2 regions of the Kitasatospora sp. NPDC004799 genome follow, and region 2 is predicted to be linked to the other one. Evidence: riboswitches for the same ligand, from Rfam matches in the RefSeq annotation. Region 2 holds a riboswitch; the other holds the start of a gene.

Region 1 (8,300 bases), on a different contig from region 2:
AGCTCGGCCTCGCGGACCCGGAGGCCCCGGCGGCACCGGCCCAGCCGCCCGCCCCGGTGGTCCCGCTGCGGGCGGCCTGAGCGAGCCGGGTGGCTCGAGTGGGCCGGGCGGCCTGAGCGGGCCGGGTGGTGTGAGCGGGCCGAGTGGACCGGGCGGGCCGGGCGGACGGCCTCAGGACTCCGGCTGCTCGATGACCTGGGCGAGGTAGAGCGCCTCGCCGAGCTTCTCCAGCAGCTCCAGCTGGGTGTCGAGGTAGTCGATGTGGTGCTCCTCGTCGGCCAGGATGTCCTCGAAGATGTTCGCCGAGGTGACGTCGTTCTTGGCCCGCATCACCACGATCCCGCGCTTGAGCCGGTCGATCGCCTCGACCTCGATCTGGCGGTCGGCCTCGAACATCTCCTTGACCGTCTGGCCGATCCGGACGTGGAACAGCCGCTGGTAGTTGGGCAGCCCGTCCAGGAACAGGATCCGGTCGGTGAGCGTCTCGGCGTGCTTCATCTCGTCGAAGGACTCGTGCCGGGTGTACTTGGCGAGCTTCGTCCAACCGAAGTTCTCCTGCATCTTGGCGTGCAGGAAGTACTGGTTGATCGCGGTCAGCTCGGCGGTGAGCTGCTCGTTGAGGAACTCGATGACCTCGGGATCGCCCTGCATGGTGGTGCCTCCTGCACTCGTGCTGCTGCCGTGTGTCTCGTGCTGTGTCCTGTGCTGGGTCCTGCGCTGCGCATCCTGGCACCGCTTTGGGAGGAAATTCCAGTAAGTTCACACTCACTAGGACATGTGTCGGAATATCCGATTCATGGCGAAACATGCTGGTGGGCGGCCGACCGCTGGTCCGTACGGGCAGGGGCGCGAATCCGCGCAAAGGGGCGCGCGCCGAGGCATGTCCGCCGTCTGTCACCATGGATCCATGGGTCAGTCGAAACACGAACCGCTTCCGCCGTCTGACCCGAGGCTCCCCCCGGGCCAGCGCGCGCAGCGCGGCTGGCCCGCCCTGCACTACGGGCCGGTACCCCGCTTCAAGCCGCTGACCTGGGACCTCCAGGTGTTCGGCGCCACCGCCTCGGCGGAGAAGCACAGCTGGGACTTCGCGGCCTTCAACGCCCTGCCGCGCACCACCGTCGTCGGGGACCTGCACTGCGTGACCAGGTTCTCGGTCCTCGGCAACGAGTGGACGGGCGTGTCGGCCGCCGCCGTGCTCGACCTGGTGCCCCCGGCGCCCGGCGTCACCCACGTCATGGTCTGGGCCGAGTACGGCTACAGCGCCAACCTGCGGCTGGCCGACTTCGCCGACCCCGGCACCCTGCTCGCCACCCACCGCAACGGCGAGGCGCTCACCGCCGAGCACGGCTTCCCGGTCCGCCTGGTGGTGCCGCGGCTGTACGCCTGGAAGGGCCCCAAGTGGGTGCGCGCGGTGGAGTACATGCGGGCCGACCGGCGCGGCTTCTGGGAGGAGCGGGGCTACCACAACCTCGCCGACCCCTGGCGCGAGCAGCGCTACTCCTACCAGGAGGAGCCCGGCGACGGGCCGCTGCGCTGAACCCCGCCGGGCGCTGGAACCGCTAGAACAGCGAGAACTTGACCGTCACCGCGCTGCGCTGCGGTCGCCGCTCGCCCGCCGCCGGGCTCTGGCCGGACGAGGTGACCGCGCCGAACACGTCCCAGCCGCTGGTCTGCATGGTGAAGCCCGCCGCCTGGAGCGCCTTCTGCGCCTCGTCCTTGCTCATCCCGGTGACGTTCGGGACCGGCACCATGCCCTTGCTGACCACCAGCGCGACCGCGGAGTTCTCCTGCAGCAGCTGCCCGGCCGCCGGCGAGCTGCTGATCACCGAGCCCTCGGGCACGGTGTCGTCGTAGGTCTCGGTCACGCCGCCCCTGGTCAGCTGGGCGCCGGTCAGGGCCGCGGCGGCGTCGGCGGCGCTCTTGCCGGTGAGGTCCGGCACCGCGATCCGCTTGGGGCCCTTGGAGACGGTGACGGTCACGCTGTCGCTCTTGCGGGTGCGCGCGCCCACCCCGGGGTCGGTGGAGATCACCTGCCCGGACGGGACGGACTCGCTGAACACCTCGACGAACTTCCCGTGCAGGCCCGACGTGTCCAGGACCCGCTGCGCCTCGGCCCGGTCCTTGCCGAGCACGCCCGGCACCGAGCCGTACAGCCCCTCGGAGATCCCGTAGGTGGCGCCGCCGATCGCCAGCACGAGGGCGGCCAGCGCGGCTGTCCAGATCAGCGTCCTGCGGGGGACGCGGCGCAGCGGGCCCGGCCGGCGCTGCCGCACCGGGGTCGGCTCGTCGTACGCGCGGGGCTCGGCGAGCAGTTCGTCCATCAGCTCCGGCGGCATGTCCAGCACGCTGGTGCGCTCCGTCGGCGGGGCCTCGGCGGGCCGCGGCAGCGGCTGGATCACCGAGGTCGGCTCGCTGGTCGGGTAGCGCGGGCTGGGCCGGGTGGAGGCCGGCGGCTCGGCGTCCAGCTCGGCCGGGGTGAGGGTGCGGCGCACCCGCTGGAGGGCGGCGAGCAGCTCGACCGCGTCGTACGGGCGGGCGTCGGCGGACCGGGCGCAGGCGCCGGCCACTATCGCGTCCAGGGCGGGGCCGACGGCGGGGGCGACCAGCGAGGGGGCCGGGACGTCCTCGTGCAGGTGCTTGTACATGACCTGGACGGGGTTGTCGCCGGTGTGCGGGCGGCGGCCGGTGAGCATCTCGTACAGCAGGATGCCGGCCGCGTAGACGTCCACCCGCTGGTCGGTGGGGGCGTCCGGGAGGATCTGCTCGGGGGCCAGGTAGGAGACGGTGCCCAGGACCGTGCCGCCGGTGGCGGTGGTGGTCGAGGTGGGCGCGCCGTCGGCGCCGCCGAGCACCCGGACCAGCCCGAAGTCGGCGACCTTGACCAGGCCGCCCTCGGTGATCAGCACGTTCTCGGGCTTGACGTCGCGGTGGACCAGCCCGGCCCGGTGGGCGGCGCCGAGCGCGGCCAGCACCGGCTCCAGCACGTCCAGCGCGGCCCGGACGGACAGCGCGCCGCGGTCGCGCAGCAGGTCGCGCAGGGTGCGGCCGGGCACGTACTCCATGGCGAGGAAGACGTGGCCGCCGTCCGCGCCCTGGTCGAAGACGTTGACCACGTTGGGGTGGGTGAGCTTGGCGACCGCCTTGGCCTCGCGGATGAAGCGGGCGGTGAAGCCCTCGTCGCCGACCAGCGAGGGGTGCATCACCTTGAGCGCGACCACCCGGTCCAGGCGGGTGTCGGTGCCCTGGTAGACGGTGGACATCCCGCCGGTGGCGATGCGCTGCTCGACCCGGTACCGGTTGTCGAGCAGCGTGCCGATCAGGGGGTCGTGCAGTGCCATGTCCACCCGGCGAGTCTAGTCGGGGGACCGGCGGCCGGACCCGGAGGACACCGCCCCCGGGCCCGGCTGTGCCCGGCTTGTGACACAGGCCTCGGTTCCTAGAACGCGGGCCGTTCCCGGGTGTCCAGGTCGGCCCGGCCGGCCATCGCGGAGGAGGCCTCGGCGTGGAAGCGGCGCGGGATCCGGCCGGCCCGGTGGGCGAGCCGTCCCGCCTCGGCGGCGTGCCGCATCGCCTCGGCCATCAGCACCGGGTCCTGAGCGCGGGTCACCGCGGAGGCGAGCATCACCGCGGCGCAGCCCAGCTCCATCGCCAGCGCCACGTCGGAGGCGGTGCCGGCGCCCGCGTCCAGGACCACCGGGACGCCCGCGCCCTCCACGATCAGCTGAAAGTTGTGCGGGTTGCGGATGCCCAGGCCCGAGCCGATCGGCGAGCCCAGCGGCATGATGGCCGCGCAGCCGACGTCCTCCAGCTTGCGGGCCAGCACCGGGTCGTCGTTGGTGTACGGCAGGACGGTGAAGCCGTCGTCGACGAGCGTCTCGGCGGCGTCCAGCAGCTCGATCGGGTCGGGCAGCAGGGTGCGCTCGTCGGCGATCACCTCCAGCTTGACCCAGTCGGTGCCGAGCGCCTCGCGGGCCAGCCGGGCGGTCAGCACGGCCTCGCCGGCGGTGAAGCAGCCGGCCGTGTTGGGCAGCACCCGGATGCCGTTGCGGGTCAGCACGTCCAGGACGGAACCCTGGGTGGAGGCGTCGACCCGGCGCATCGCGACGGTGGTCAGCTCGGTGCCGGAGGCGAGCAGGGCGCGCTCCAGGACCTCCAGGCTGGGCGCGCCGCCGGTGCCCATGATCAGCCGGGAGGAGAAGGTCGTCCCGGCGATGGTCAGCGTGTCGTCGGCCATGGCTCAGCCTCCCTGGACGGCGGTGAGGATCTCGATCCGGTCGCCGCCGTTCAGCGCCGTCCCGGACCACGAACTGCGCGGCACCACGGCCTCGTTGAGCGCGGCGGCGACACCGGTGTTGGCCTTGCTGACCGAGGCCACCACCTCGGCGAGGGTGGTCGTGGCGGACACCCGGCGGGGCTCGCCGTTGACGGTCAGGGCGATCTCGTCCGGGGAGGTCCCGTTCGGGGCGGTCTCGGTCATGCGGAGGCCTTCGTGGTGGAGTGGTCGGGGGAGAACCGGGTGGGCGCGAACGGCCTTGCGAGGTCCGGGACTTCGCCGGTGGCCAGGTACGCGGAGACCAGGTCGGCGGTCACCGGGGTGAGCAGCACGCCGTTGCGGTAGTGGCCGGTGGCGGCGACCAGTCCGGGCAGTGCGGTCGGGCCCAGCAGCGGGGCGTTGTCCGGCGAGCCGGGGCGCAGCCCCGCGGAGGTCTCCAGCAGCGGGAGTTCGGTGATCCCCGGGACCAACTCGTGGGCGTCGCGGAGGAGTTCGTACACCCCGCCGGCGGTGACGGTGGTGTCGTAGCCCTGCTCCTCGGTGGTCGCGCCGACCACCAGCTCGCCGTTCTCCCGCGGCACCAGGTACAGGTGCTGCCCGCGGACGACGGCGCGGACGTTGCGGGACAGGAACGGCCGGTAGGCGTCCGGGACCCGGAGGCGCAGGACCTGCCCCTTCACCGGGCGGATCGCGGGCAGCACCCCCTCGGGCAGGCCGGGCAGCCGGTGGCTGTGCGGGCCGGCGGCGAGGACGACCTGCTCGGCGGTCACCCGCTCCCCGGTCGAGAGCCGGGCGCCGGTCGCCCGGTCGTGCTCGACCAGCAGCTCGACGGCCTCGGCCCGGTGGACGGTGACGCCGGCGCGCTCGCAGGCGAGGAGCAGGGCGTCGAGCAGCCGGCGGCCGTCCACCTGGTGGTCCTCGGCCACGTGCAGGCCGCCGCGCACGCCGGGGGCGAGCATCGGCTCCAGCTTGCGGGCCTCCCGGCCGGTCAGCCAGGTCGAGTCCAGGCCGAGCCGGCGGTGGAAGTCGTGCAGTTCGCGCAGTTCCGCGCGGTCGTCGGAGTCCAGCGCGACGGCGAGCGTGCCGCACCGGCGGTAGCCGGTGTCCTGGCCGCCGCTCGCCTCGGTGAGTTCGGCGGCGAAGGCCGCGTACCGCTCGTTCGAGGCCATCCCGAGGCGCAGCAGCGGTTCCTCGCCGTACTGCAGCTCGGTGACCGGGGCGAGCATCCCGGCCGCGACCCGGGCCGCACCGCCGCCGGGGGCGGGGTCGACCACGATCACGTTCCGCAGGCCGCGCTGGGCGGCGCGCCAGGCGACGGCGAGGCCGACGATGCCCCCGCCGATCACCAGCACGTCGGCGTGGGCGCCCGGTAGCAAGCGTGACAAAGCTGCTCTTCTCCCTTCGCCGGTATGACCCGGATCAGGTTCGGACGGTCGCGGGCCGTGCCAGCCCGCCTCTCAGCCCGGTCCGCCGGGCTCCCGTGTGGTGCCCCCACCTTAACGCCGGTGGTCGGCCCGGCCGAAGGCCCGTACGCAGCGTGGACGCAGCGTGGACGCCGGGGCAGGCGGGCGGGCGGCGGGGCGGGACGGCCCGCGGCCGCCGGCCGGCCGCCGAGTGCCGCTGAGTACAGTGACGGGCGTGGCAGAGCTGAGCGGAACGGATCAGGTGGTCGTCGTCGGAGCCGGGCTGGCCGGGGCGCAGTGCGCCCTCAAGCTGCGGCAGGGCGGTTGGCAGGGGCGGATCGCGCTGGTCGGCGAGGAGCCGCACGCGCCGTACGACCGGCCGCCGCTCTCCAAGGACGTGCTGCTCGGCAAGACCGACTCCACCGCCCTGGACATCGACTACGGGCAGCTCGGCATCGAGCTGCTCACCGGCCGCCGCGCCACCGGCCTCACCCCCGGCGTGCTGCACACCGACGGCGGCGACCTCCCGTACGGCTCGCTGGTGATCGCCACCGGCGCCGTCCCGCGCGCCCTGCCCGGCGCCGAGCGGGCGCACCTGCTGCACACCCTGGACGACGCCCTGGCGCTGCGCGCGCTGCTGCGCCCCGGGCTGCGGCTGGTGCTGGTCGGCGCGGGCTGGATCGGCGCCGAGGTGGCCACCGCGGCCCGCACGGCGGGCTGCGAGGTGACGGTGGCCGAGGCCGGTCCGGCACCGCTGCCCGGGGCGCTGCCCACGGAGATCGGTTCGGCGATGGCCGCCTGGTACGCCGAGGCCGGGGTCGACCTGCGCTGCGGGGTCGGGGTGGCCGCCGTCGAGCCCGGCGCGGTGCTGCTGGCGGACGGCTCGCACCTGCCCGCCGACGAGGTGGTGGTCGGCATCGGGGCCCGCCCGGCGACCGGCTGGCTGGCCGGTTCCGGGGTCGAGCTGGACGCGGCCGGCGCCGTCGTGGTGGACGGGCGGCTGCGCACCTCGCTGCCCGGCGTCTTCGCGGCGGGCGACTGCGTCAGCTACCCCTCGGCCCGGGCCGGCGCCCGGCTGGCCGTCCAGCACTGGGACCACGCGCTGCAGTCCGGCGAGGCGGCGGCCGCCGCCGTCCTGGGCGCGGACGCGCCGGCCTACGACCCGGTGCCGTACTTCTGGTCCGAGCAGTTCGGGCGGATGGTCCAGTACGCCGGCCGGCACGCCGAGGGCGACGAACTGCTCCGGCGCGGCGGCCCGCAGGACGGCGACTGGTCGGTGCTCTGGCTGCGCGACGGCGTGCCGAGCGCGCTGCTGACCGTGGACCGGCCGCGCGACCTCACCCAGGGGCGGAAGCTGATCGAGCGCGGAACCGCGCTCGATCCGGCCCGCGCGGCCGACCCGGCGGTGCCGCTGAAGGCGGCCGCGGCGTAGCCGGAGGCGGCCGGGGCGCGGGGGCGTGTGCGCGGTGGGCCCCCGAGGTGGCAGTCTGGTGCCGTGAGTGAGATCGATGCCAAGACTGAAGCCCTGGTCCCCGAGTGGCTGTACCTGCCCGACATCTCCGAGCGGTGGGGTGTGCTGGTCACCGAGGTCCGCAACATGGTCAAGAAGGGTGACCTGATCGCGGTCCGCCGCGGCCCCAACAAGTCCCTTCAGGTCCCGGCCGCCTTCATCGACGAGGACGGCCCGGTCAAGCACCTGGTCGGCCTGCTGACCGTGCTGCGGGACAGCGGGTTCTCCGACGAGGAGATCATCGCGTGGATGTTCACCGAGGACGAGTCGCTGCCCGGCACCCCGGTGCAGGCGCTGTGGGAGAACCGGGCGACCGAGGTCAAGCGCCGCGCCCAGGCCATGGCGCTGTGATGACCGGCCCGCGCGGCAGGCTCGCCGACGCCCGGCTGTACCTGTGCACCGACGCCCGCCGGGAGCAGGGCGACCTCGCCGAGTTCCTGGACGCGGCGCTGGCGGGCGGGGTGGACATCGTCCAGCTGCGCGACAAGGGCCTGGAGGCCAAGCAGGAGCTGGCGGCCCTGGAGGTCTTCGCGGACGCCTGCCGCCGGCACGGCAAGCTGCTGGCCGTCAACGACCGCGCCGACGTCGCCCACGCGGCCCGGCCGGACGTGCTGCACCTGGGCCAGGACGACCTGCCGGTGCCGGCCGCCCGGGCGATCCTCGGCGAGGACGTGCTGATCGGCCGCTCCTGCCACGCCGAGTCCGAGGTGGACGCGGCGATCGCCGAGCCCGGGGTGGACTACTTCTGCACCGGCCCGGTCTGGCCGACCCCGACCAAGCCGGGCCGCCCGGCCCCGGGCCTCGGCCTGGTCTCGTACGCGGCGAAGCAGGCCACCGACCGGCCGTGGTTCGCGATCGGCGGGATCGACCTCGGCAACCTGGACGAGGTGCTGGCCGCCGGTGCCCGCCGGATCGTCGTGGTGCGGGCCATCACCGCCGCGGCCGACCCGCGGGCCGCCGCCGCGGAGCTGTCCCGCCGGGTGCGCGCCGCGCTCTGACCGCCCCGGTTCGCAGGCTCCCCGAGGCCGTCGCCGTCCGTCAGTACGTGCGGACGGTGGCGGCCTCGGCCAGTGCCAGCAGCACCGTACGGGCCTGCCGGTCAGCGAGCGGCGCC
Region 2 (8,300 bases):
GCCGAGATCACCGTCGGCGCCGAGACCGCCACGGTCGCGCGCGGCACCGTGGTCTACGTGCCGGCCGGCACCCCGCACCGGTTCCACCACATCACCGAGGAACTGCGGGTGCTGGTGGTGTTCTCCCCGCCGGAGGACTGAGGACCCCGGCTCCCCCAGCAGGCTCTAGGGTCGCCTCATGAGCACCAAGACGCTGACCGAAGAACTCTGGGCGGCCATCGAGCCGGTGTACGCCGAGATCCTCGCCCACCCCTTCCTGGCCGGGCTCACCGACGGCACCCTGCCGCGCGAGGCCTTCCGCCACTTCGTCGTCCAGGACTCGCACTACCTGCGCGACTACGCCCGCGCGCTCGCCGTCTGCGCCGCCAAGGCGCCCGGCGAGGAGGACGTCCGGGCCTTCGCCGACGACGCGGTCGGCGCGCTGGCCGCCGAGCAGGGCATGCACGCCGAGTTCCTGACCGCCTTCGGCGGCAGCGCCGAGGAGGCCGCCGCCGAGCCGGTGCTGCCCACCACCCGGGCCTACACCAGCTACCTGCTGGCCACCGTCTACGGCGGCTCCTTCGCCGAGGCCCTCGGCGCGGTGCTGCCCTGCTACTGGATCTACGCCCGGGTCGGCGAGGCGCTGCTCGCCCAGGGCTCGCCCGACCCGCTGTACGCCAAGTGGATCTCCACCTACGGCGACGAGGCCTTCCAGTCGGTGGTCCGCCGGGTGCTGGCGCTCACCGACCGGCTGGGCGAGGAGCTGTCCGCGGCCGAACGCCGCAAGGTGGTCGGGCACTTCGTGACCACCTCGCGCTACGAGTGGATGTTCTGGGACGCCGCCTGGCGCGGCGAGCGCTGGCCGGTCTGACCCCTGGTTCTCGGGGGTCACCCGGGGGGTCGGGGTCGGGGTGATCTCGGGGTTCTCTCCGGGCCGTTGGGCCTCGTTCCGGCACTCGCGCCCCCGTACGATCGAAGTACCGAAAGCAAGCGGGATGCGGCACCGGACGGCGGCCGACCCGAGGGGAGAAGAGGAACCGACATGGCTGAGCTCTGGAAGTCGCTGCCCTCCTGGGTGCGCAACATCGTCATCCCGGTGCTGGTCCTGGTGCTGGCCTGGAACATCGTCGCCTTCGTCTTCGGCGTCGTCGGCGCCCTGCTCTCCATCGTGATCAAGCTGCTGGTGGTGGTCGGCATCGCGGCCGCCGTGGTGGTCCTGGTGAAGAAGGCCGCCAAGAGCTGACTCGCCACCCCGCAACGCCGCCCTGAGGCCCGGCCCCCGCACAGGGGGACCGGGCCTCGGCCGTTCCGGCCGCGGGGCGGCCGGTGCGGGCGGGGGTGGGAGGGGCGGGAGGCGCTCTGGACCTGCGGCGATCCGGTCGCTACGGTGTTGGGCGTCGTGTGCAGGCAACACCGCCTGCGACGCGGGAGCTCGGAGCACCGGGCTGAGAGGACGCTGACCGGGACGTCGACGGACGGACCGACGGCTGCGTCGACCGCAGGAACCTGACCGGGTAATGCCGGCGTAGGGAGTAGAGGTCAGATGACCACGTTCGAAGCACAGCCGCAGTCTGCCCAGGGCGCCCCCAGCAGCGAGCGCACCGGCTACCCGACCCCGGCCTGGCGCAAGGCCCACCGCGAGGGATCGCGCCCCGACCTGCGCGTCCCGTACCGCGAGGTGCGGCTCACCAACGGCCGGACCGTCCCGCTGTACGACACCTCCGGCCCGTACACCGACCCGTCCTACGAGCCGGACGTGCGGCGCGGCCTGCCCCCGCTGCGGGACGCCTGGATCCGCCAGCGCGGCGACGTCGAGGAGTACGACGGCCGCGAGCCGCGCCCCGAGGACGACGGGATCAAGCACACCTCGCCCCGCGGCGGGAACCTGCGCAACCTGGACGCCGTCTTCCCCGGCCGCCCGCGTCGTCCGCTGCGCGGCCGCGGCGGTGCCGCCGTCACCCAACTCGCCTACGCCAAGCGGGGCGTGGTGACGCCGGAGATGGAGTTCGTGGCGCTGCGGGAGGGCCTCGCGCCCGAGTTCGTGCGCGCCGAGGTGGCCCGCGGCCGGGCCGTCATCCCGGTCAACGTGAACCACCCGGAGGTGGAGCCGGCGATCATCGGCACCAACTTCCTGGTGAAGATCAACGCCAACATCGGCAACTCGGCCGTCACCTCCTCGATCGAGGAGGAGGTGGAGAAGATGACCTGGGCCACCCGCTGGGGCGCCGACACCGTCATGGACCTCTCCACCGGCCGCAACATCCACACCACCCGCGAGTGGATCCTGCGCAACTCCCCGGTGCCGATCGGCACCGTGCCGCTCTACCAGGCCCTGGAGAAGGTGGACGGCAAGGCCGAGGAGCTGAGCTGGGAGGTCTACCGGGACACCGTCGTCGAGCAGTGCGAGCAGGGCGTCGACTACATGACCGTCCACGCCGGCGTGCTGCTGCGCTACGTCCCGCTCACCGCGCGCCGCAAGACCGGCATCGTCTCGCGCGGCGGCTCGATCATGGCGGCCTGGTGCCTCGCGCACCACGAGGAGAACTTCCTCTACACCAACTTCGAGGAACTCTGCGACATCCTCGCCACCTACGACGTGACCTTCTCGCTCGGTGACGGGCTGCGCCCCGGCTCGATCGCGGACGCCAACGACGAGGCGCAGTTCGCCGAGTTGCAGACCCTCGGGGAGCTCGGCCGGATCGCCCGCGAGCGGGACGTCCAGGTGATGATCGAGGGCCCGGGCCACGTCCCGATGCACAAGATCAAGGAGAACATGGATCTCCAGAAGGAGATCTGCGACGAGGCGCCGTTCTACACCCTCGGCCCGCTGACCACGGACGTCGCCCCCGGCTACGACCACATCACCTCGGGCATCGGCGCCGCGATGATCGCCTGGTGGGGCACCGCGATGCTCTGCTACGTGACCCCCAAGGAGCACCTGGGCCTGCCCAACCGGGACGACGTCAAGACCGGCGTGATCACCTACAAGATCGCCGCCCACGCCGCCGACCTGGCCAAGGGCCACCCCGGTGCCCAGGCCTGGGACGACGCCCTCTCCGACGCCCGCTTCGAGTTCCGCTGGGAGGACCAGTTCAACCTGGCCCTCGACCCGGAGACCGCCCGCGACTTCCACGACGAGACCCTCCCCGCCGAGCCCGCCAAGACCGCCCACTTCTGCTCGATGTGCGGCCCGAAGTTCTGCTCGATGAAGATCTCCCAGAAGATCCGCGACGAGCACGGCGACGGCTCCACCGCGGTCTCCACCGACTTCGACGCCGAGGCCCTGGCCGGCATGGCCGAGAAGTCCGCCGAATTCGCGGCCCAGGGCAACCGCGTCTACCTCCCCCTCACCGACTGACGCGCCGCACACCCCAGCGCCGTCCCGATCGTCTCGGGACGGCGCTTCGGCGTTTCCGGTCGGCCGGAGCGGCCCGGTCGCCCGGCCGGCAAATTGCGGAATTCGATTTCGGTGGCCCACCGAATGTTCGTCGGCTATTCTCCGCCTGGCGCGTAGGGGGGAATCCACGCGTTGCCGCGGAAAACGGCGGCCATTTCGGACTTTTGGGGTTGAGTTGAGACTTCGACGCGCAATTCTGGCGGCCTCGCTGGTTGTGTCCCCGCTCGCTCTGGCACTGCCCGCCCAGGCGGCGGGCCAGGACAACGCGCACTCCGTCCGGATCGAGGGCTTCCCCTCCGTGGAGGCGGGTGGCGGCTGGTCCGAGGGTACGGTGACGGTCAAGAACGACGCGGACGCGCCCTACGCCGGTCAGCACCTGGTGATCTACTTCGGTACCCAGATGCTCGGCAAGGACCAGGTAGCCGCCGAGTACGCGGACGGCGCGTCCGGCAGTTGGCAGCCGGTGAAGCTGGTCGACCAGGACCTCGGTGCCAAGCCGGCCGGCTACCAGGGGGTGGCGACGGACCTGACGGGTGCCGGGGTCGAGGTCCAGCCGCACTCCGCGCGGACCTTCAAGCTGCGGTTCAAGCTGCTGCAGTCCACGCACGCGGGGCCGGAGGTGAACGTCAGTCTGTACGCCTACCTGGCACCGACGTTCGGTGCGGACGGCCAGGCCAAGGACTGGACGGTTCAGGCGCCGGGTGTGTCGGTCAAGACGACCGGGCTCACCACCTCCTTCACCGGTCTGCCCACGTCCGTTCCGGCGGACGGGAAGCCGCACGCCTTCCAGGTCTCGATCAAGACCGCCAACGGCTTCGACTGGCACCTCACCAGCGCGGCCTTCTTCGTCTGGGGTGGTCAGAAGTACGGCTCGATGGACGGCCAGGGTGCCTGTGCCGCCCAACTGGACGTACAGGACCCGAAGGACAAGACCTGGCACAAGGTCGGCATGGGGGCCGTGGGGGCCGGCGACGGTGACGTCGACCTGACCAAGTGGGCCACCGGGCCGGTCGACAACCGGGTGCTCAATGCCAGGCTCACGCTGGGCAAGAACGTCAAGACCGACACCGACGCCTCGCTGGGCTTCGGTTACTACCCGGGCGCCAGTCCAATGCTGTTCTGGGCCATGCAGCCGATCGCCGCGGTGCCGGTCGAGGGTGCCCCCGAGTGCGTCGACCCGAACGCGCCGATCCCGTCGCCGAGCACGTCCTCCGCGCCCGCCGTCGTCCCGGCCGCGGTGTCCACCACCGAGCCGGCGGCCCAGCCCCGGGCGTCGGCGCCGGTCAAGGCCACCGACACCAACCGGGCCGAGCTCGCCGACACCGGCTCCCGCGGCCTCGGGCTGACCACCGGGATCGGCGGTGCCCTGGTGGTGGCGGGTGGAGCAGCGCTCGTCCTGACGCGGCGCGCACGTCGCAGCTGAGCCGATGACGCCGAAGCGCCGTCCCGGTCGTCTCGGGGCGGCGCTTCGGCGTGGGGGCCCGCCCCGGGCCTCCCCCGTGGGGCCGGGGCGGGCGGGGGGAGGGTGGTCAGGCGGTGGCGTCCTGGGGGTACCAGCGGAGTTCGACGGTGTTGCCGTCGGGGTCGCGGACGTAGACCGAGGTGGCGTTGCCGCGGGCGCCGAAGCGGGTGACCGGGCCTTCGAGGACGGTGAAGACGCCGGAGGCGATGACCTCCTGCCAGTCGAGGGGCTCGACGGTGAGGCAGATGTGGTCGACGTTGGACTCCTGCCGGGGGCGGCTGGTCAGGTCGATGATGGTGTCGGCGGTGACGCGGACGGACGGGAAGGACACCTGGCCGGCCCGCCACTCGTCGACCCGGACCGGCTCCAGGCCGAGCAGGCCGGAGTAGAAGGCCAGCGAGCGCTCGACGTCGGCGACGTTGAGGACCAGGTGGTCGAAGGCTACGACGCGCATGGGTGATCGGCTCCGCTCAGGTGCGACTGCTGGTGACGGGTTCAACGATCCTCCCAGCGGGGTGCGTGATCAATGCGCGATCGCCGTACGATCGTTGAGCAGGATTCAACGATCGAGGGGTGGGGCGCGATGCTGGAGCGGCTGGAGGTCGAGGTCTTCCTCGCGCTCGCCGAGGAACTGCACTTCGGCCGGACCGCCGAGCGGCTGCACCTGACCACCGGTCGGGTCAGCCAGGTGGTGAAGAAGCTGGAGCGCCGGATCGGCGGGCCGCTGTTCGACCGCACCAGCCGGTCGGTCCGACTGACCGCGGTGGGGCGGCAGTTGGCCGACGACCTGGTCCCGGCGGTGGCGGCGATGGCGCGGGCGCTGCGCCGGGCGGAGGACGCGAGCCGGGGCGTCACCGGGGAGCTGCGGGTGGCGTTCCTCGGCGAGTGGACGGCGCCGGTGCTGCTCAAGGCGGTCGCGCTGTTCGGCGAGCGGCACCCGGAGTGCCGGGTGGACGTGCGGGAGGTGCAGCTCTCCAACTCCCGGACGAGCCTGCTGGACGGGTCGGTCGACGTGCTGATCGCCTCCTACCCGTTCGACGGCATGTCCCGCGGGCCGGTGCTGCTGACCGAGCGCCGGGTGCTCGCGGTGGCCGCCGGGCACCCGCTGGCCGCGGAGCCGTCGGTGTCGATCGAGGTGCTGGCCGACCACCCGGTGGTGCAGTACCCGGCCGTCACCTCGGTGGGCTTCAAGCGCGACCGCACCCCCGACCGCACCCCGTCGGGCCGCCCGGTGCCCAAGGGGCCGTCCGGCAGCACCTTCTCCGAGATGCTCAGCCTGGTCGCGTTGGGCCGCGGCGTGCTCCCGGTCGGCGAGCACTCCCGCCGCTACTACCCGCGCCCGGACGTCGCCTACGTGCCGATCCACGACGCGCCCCCGATCGAGCGCGGCCCGGTCTGGCTGGAGAGCAACACCACCGCCCGGGTCCGCGCCTTCGTCCGGGCGGCCACGGACGCCGCCGAGGAGCGGGCCGAGGGGGAGCCGCTGTGCGTGGTGCCGGTGGAGTGAGACGAGAGGCGGGGCGCCTCAGGAGACCGCGCGCAGCCGGGGCGTCGACGGGGCGAGCAGCCGCTCGAGGTGGGCGGCCGTGCCGTCGTCGGCGGGAAGCAGGACGAGGAGCTGCTGGGCGTCGTCCGGGAGGTCCAGGGTCTCGCGCAGCAGCCGGAGTTCGGGCCCGGACGGGTGCCGGAGGCGGAGCGGGCCGCGGCGCGGGACGAGCTGGTTGCCGAGCCGGCGGGTGAACTCGGGGCCGGCGACCGGGGCGAGTTCGGTGCTGAGCCACTCGGCGGATTCGACCGAGGGGCCGAGCCAGAGGTCGAAGGCCTGTTCGTCGGCGATGTCGTCCCAGTCGGCGAACAGCGCGCGGGCGCGCGGGTCGGTGAAGACGTAGCGGGTGAGGTTCGGCTCCGGGGTGTCGAGCAGTCCGGCGGCGCCGAGCACGGCCGCGTACCCGCTGGTGTGGGCGAGGACGTCGCCGAGGCGGTTGGTGACGGCGGCGATGCCCGGTTCGAGCAGCCGCAGGGTCTCGCGGATGCCGGGGCGCACCGAGCGCGGGGCGGGGGCGGGCCGGGTGCGGCCGACGCACGCGCCGCCGGTGATCTTGGTGAGGTAGCGCAGGTGGTTGCGCTCGGCAGGGGCGAGGCTGAGGGCGTCGGCGAGCGCGTTGACCACGGCGACGGACGGGTTGCGGTCGCGGCCCTGCTCCAGCCGGGTCAGGTACTCGACGCTGATGCCGGCCCGGACGGCGAGGTCGGAGCGGCGCAGACCGGGCGAACGGCGGCGGCCGTGGTCGGGCAGGCCCAGCGTCTCCGGCTGGATGCTGTCGCGCTTCGCGCGGATGAAGTCCCCCAGTGGTGTGCCCATATGGCGAGCGTACGGCTGATCGCCGGGCGGAGGGTGGCCCTGCCGGGGCCAGCCTGGGCACGGCCTGGCTGCGGCCGTCGGGCGGCCGGAGAGTGGTGGCCATGGAGACGAACACGCACAAGCTGGTGATCATCCTCGGCAGCGTCCGGGAGGGCCGGTTCGGCCCGGTGGTGTCCTCGTGGGTGGCCGAGCGGGCCGCCGCGCACGGGGGCTTCGAGGTCGAGGTGGTGGACCTCGCCGAGGTCGAGCTTCCGCTCGAACTGCCCGCGGCCTCACCGAAGTTCGCCGGGGAGGGCTACCCGCGTCCGGCGGGGATGGCGAAGCTGACCGAGGCCCTGGAGGGCGCCGACGCCTTCGTCGTCGTCACGCCGGAGTACAACCACAGCTACCCGGCCTCGCTGAAGGCCGCGATCGACTGGCACTTCACCCAGTGGACGGCCAAGCCGGTCGCCTTCGTCAGCTACGGCGGCGCGGCCGGCGGCCGGCACGCCGTCCTGCACCTGGAGAACGTGCTGACCGAGCTGCACGCGGTGACCGTCCGGGACGGCCTGGCCTTCCCGAACTACTTCACCGCCTGGACGGGCGGCCGCCCGGACGACCCGCAGGCGCCCGGCTACGCCAAGGTGCTGTTCGACCGACTGGCGTGGTGGGCAGGCGCGTTGAAGAACGCGCGGGCCGCCGCGCCGTACCCGGCGTGAGACCGGGGGGCGACGGCTCAACTCGCCGTGCGCCGACGGTAGTAGTGCACGGTGAGCGCCGCGAGCAGCGGGCCCCAGGCGGCCAGCGGCAGGTACCCGGCCCAGAACACGACGGTCTGCCAGCCGTGGGTGATCAGCCCCAGGTCCCGGTCGCCCCGGATGGTCAGGCCGAGCGAGAACATCACCAGCCCGTACGGGAAGACCATCAGCGCCGCCGAGCCCAGCGCGGCCGGGACGACGGCGGCGAGCACCGGGACGGGGCGGCCGCCGAGGACGGGGACCCAGCGGGGCCACACCTCGCCCCAGCGGGCGACCAGGCCGAAGCAGAGCAGCGCGAGCGCCTCGCTGACCACGCTGAGCGCGATGACGTACGCCCTGTCGCCACCGAACAGGCCCCCGTCC

The links. A riboswitch is a leader RNA that binds a small molecule or an ion and turns the genes downstream of it on or off. The one in region 2 is predicted to bind thiamine pyrophosphate.
Region 1: another riboswitch for thiamine pyrophosphate. It lies ahead of thiO (glycine oxidase ThiO); the one in region 2 lies ahead of thiC (phosphomethylpyrimidine synthase ThiC).

What each region holds. Positions count from the first base shown of each region.
Region 1 covers NZ_JBEXJK010000074.1:9,535-17,834, forward strand. Annotated here, with positions in the region: gene ABZW03_RS12730 ((2Fe-2S)-binding protein) at 1-80, shown strand, start outside; gene bfr (bacterioferritin) at 172-651, opposite strand; gene ABZW03_RS12740 (sulfite oxidase-like oxidoreductase) at 908-1,537, shown strand; gene pknB (Stk1 family PASTA domain-containing Ser/Thr kinase) at 1,560-3,338, opposite strand; gene ABZW03_RS12750 (thiazole synthase) at 3,437-4,234, opposite strand; gene thiS (sulfur carrier protein ThiS) at 4,238-4,477, opposite strand; gene thiO (glycine oxidase ThiO) at 4,474-5,658, opposite strand; TPP riboswitch at 5,653-5,765, opposite strand; gene ABZW03_RS12765 (FAD-dependent oxidoreductase) at 5,903-7,108, shown strand; gene ABZW03_RS12770 (Rv2175c family DNA-binding protein) at 7,172-7,537, shown strand; gene thiE (thiamine phosphate synthase) at 7,537-8,184, shown strand; gene ABZW03_RS12780 (polyprenyl synthetase family protein) at 8,225-8,300, opposite strand, start outside.
Region 2 covers NZ_JBEXJK010000146.1:9,363-17,662, forward strand. Annotated here, with positions in the region: gene ABZW03_RS19635 (cupin domain-containing protein) at 1-141, shown strand, start outside; gene tenA (thiaminase II) at 179-850, shown strand; gene ABZW03_RS19645 (DUF5326 family protein) at 1,022-1,222, shown strand; TPP riboswitch at 1,394-1,528, shown strand; gene thiC (phosphomethylpyrimidine synthase ThiC) at 1,523-3,337, shown strand; gene ABZW03_RS19655 (hypothetical protein) at 3,591-4,799, shown strand; gene ABZW03_RS19660 (VOC family protein) at 4,906-5,292, opposite strand; gene ABZW03_RS19665 (LysR family transcriptional regulator) at 5,365-6,345, shown strand; gene ABZW03_RS19670 (helix-turn-helix transcriptional regulator) at 6,364-7,200, opposite strand; gene ABZW03_RS19675 (NAD(P)H-dependent oxidoreductase) at 7,302-7,898, shown strand; gene ABZW03_RS19680 (hypothetical protein) at 7,916-8,300, opposite strand, start outside.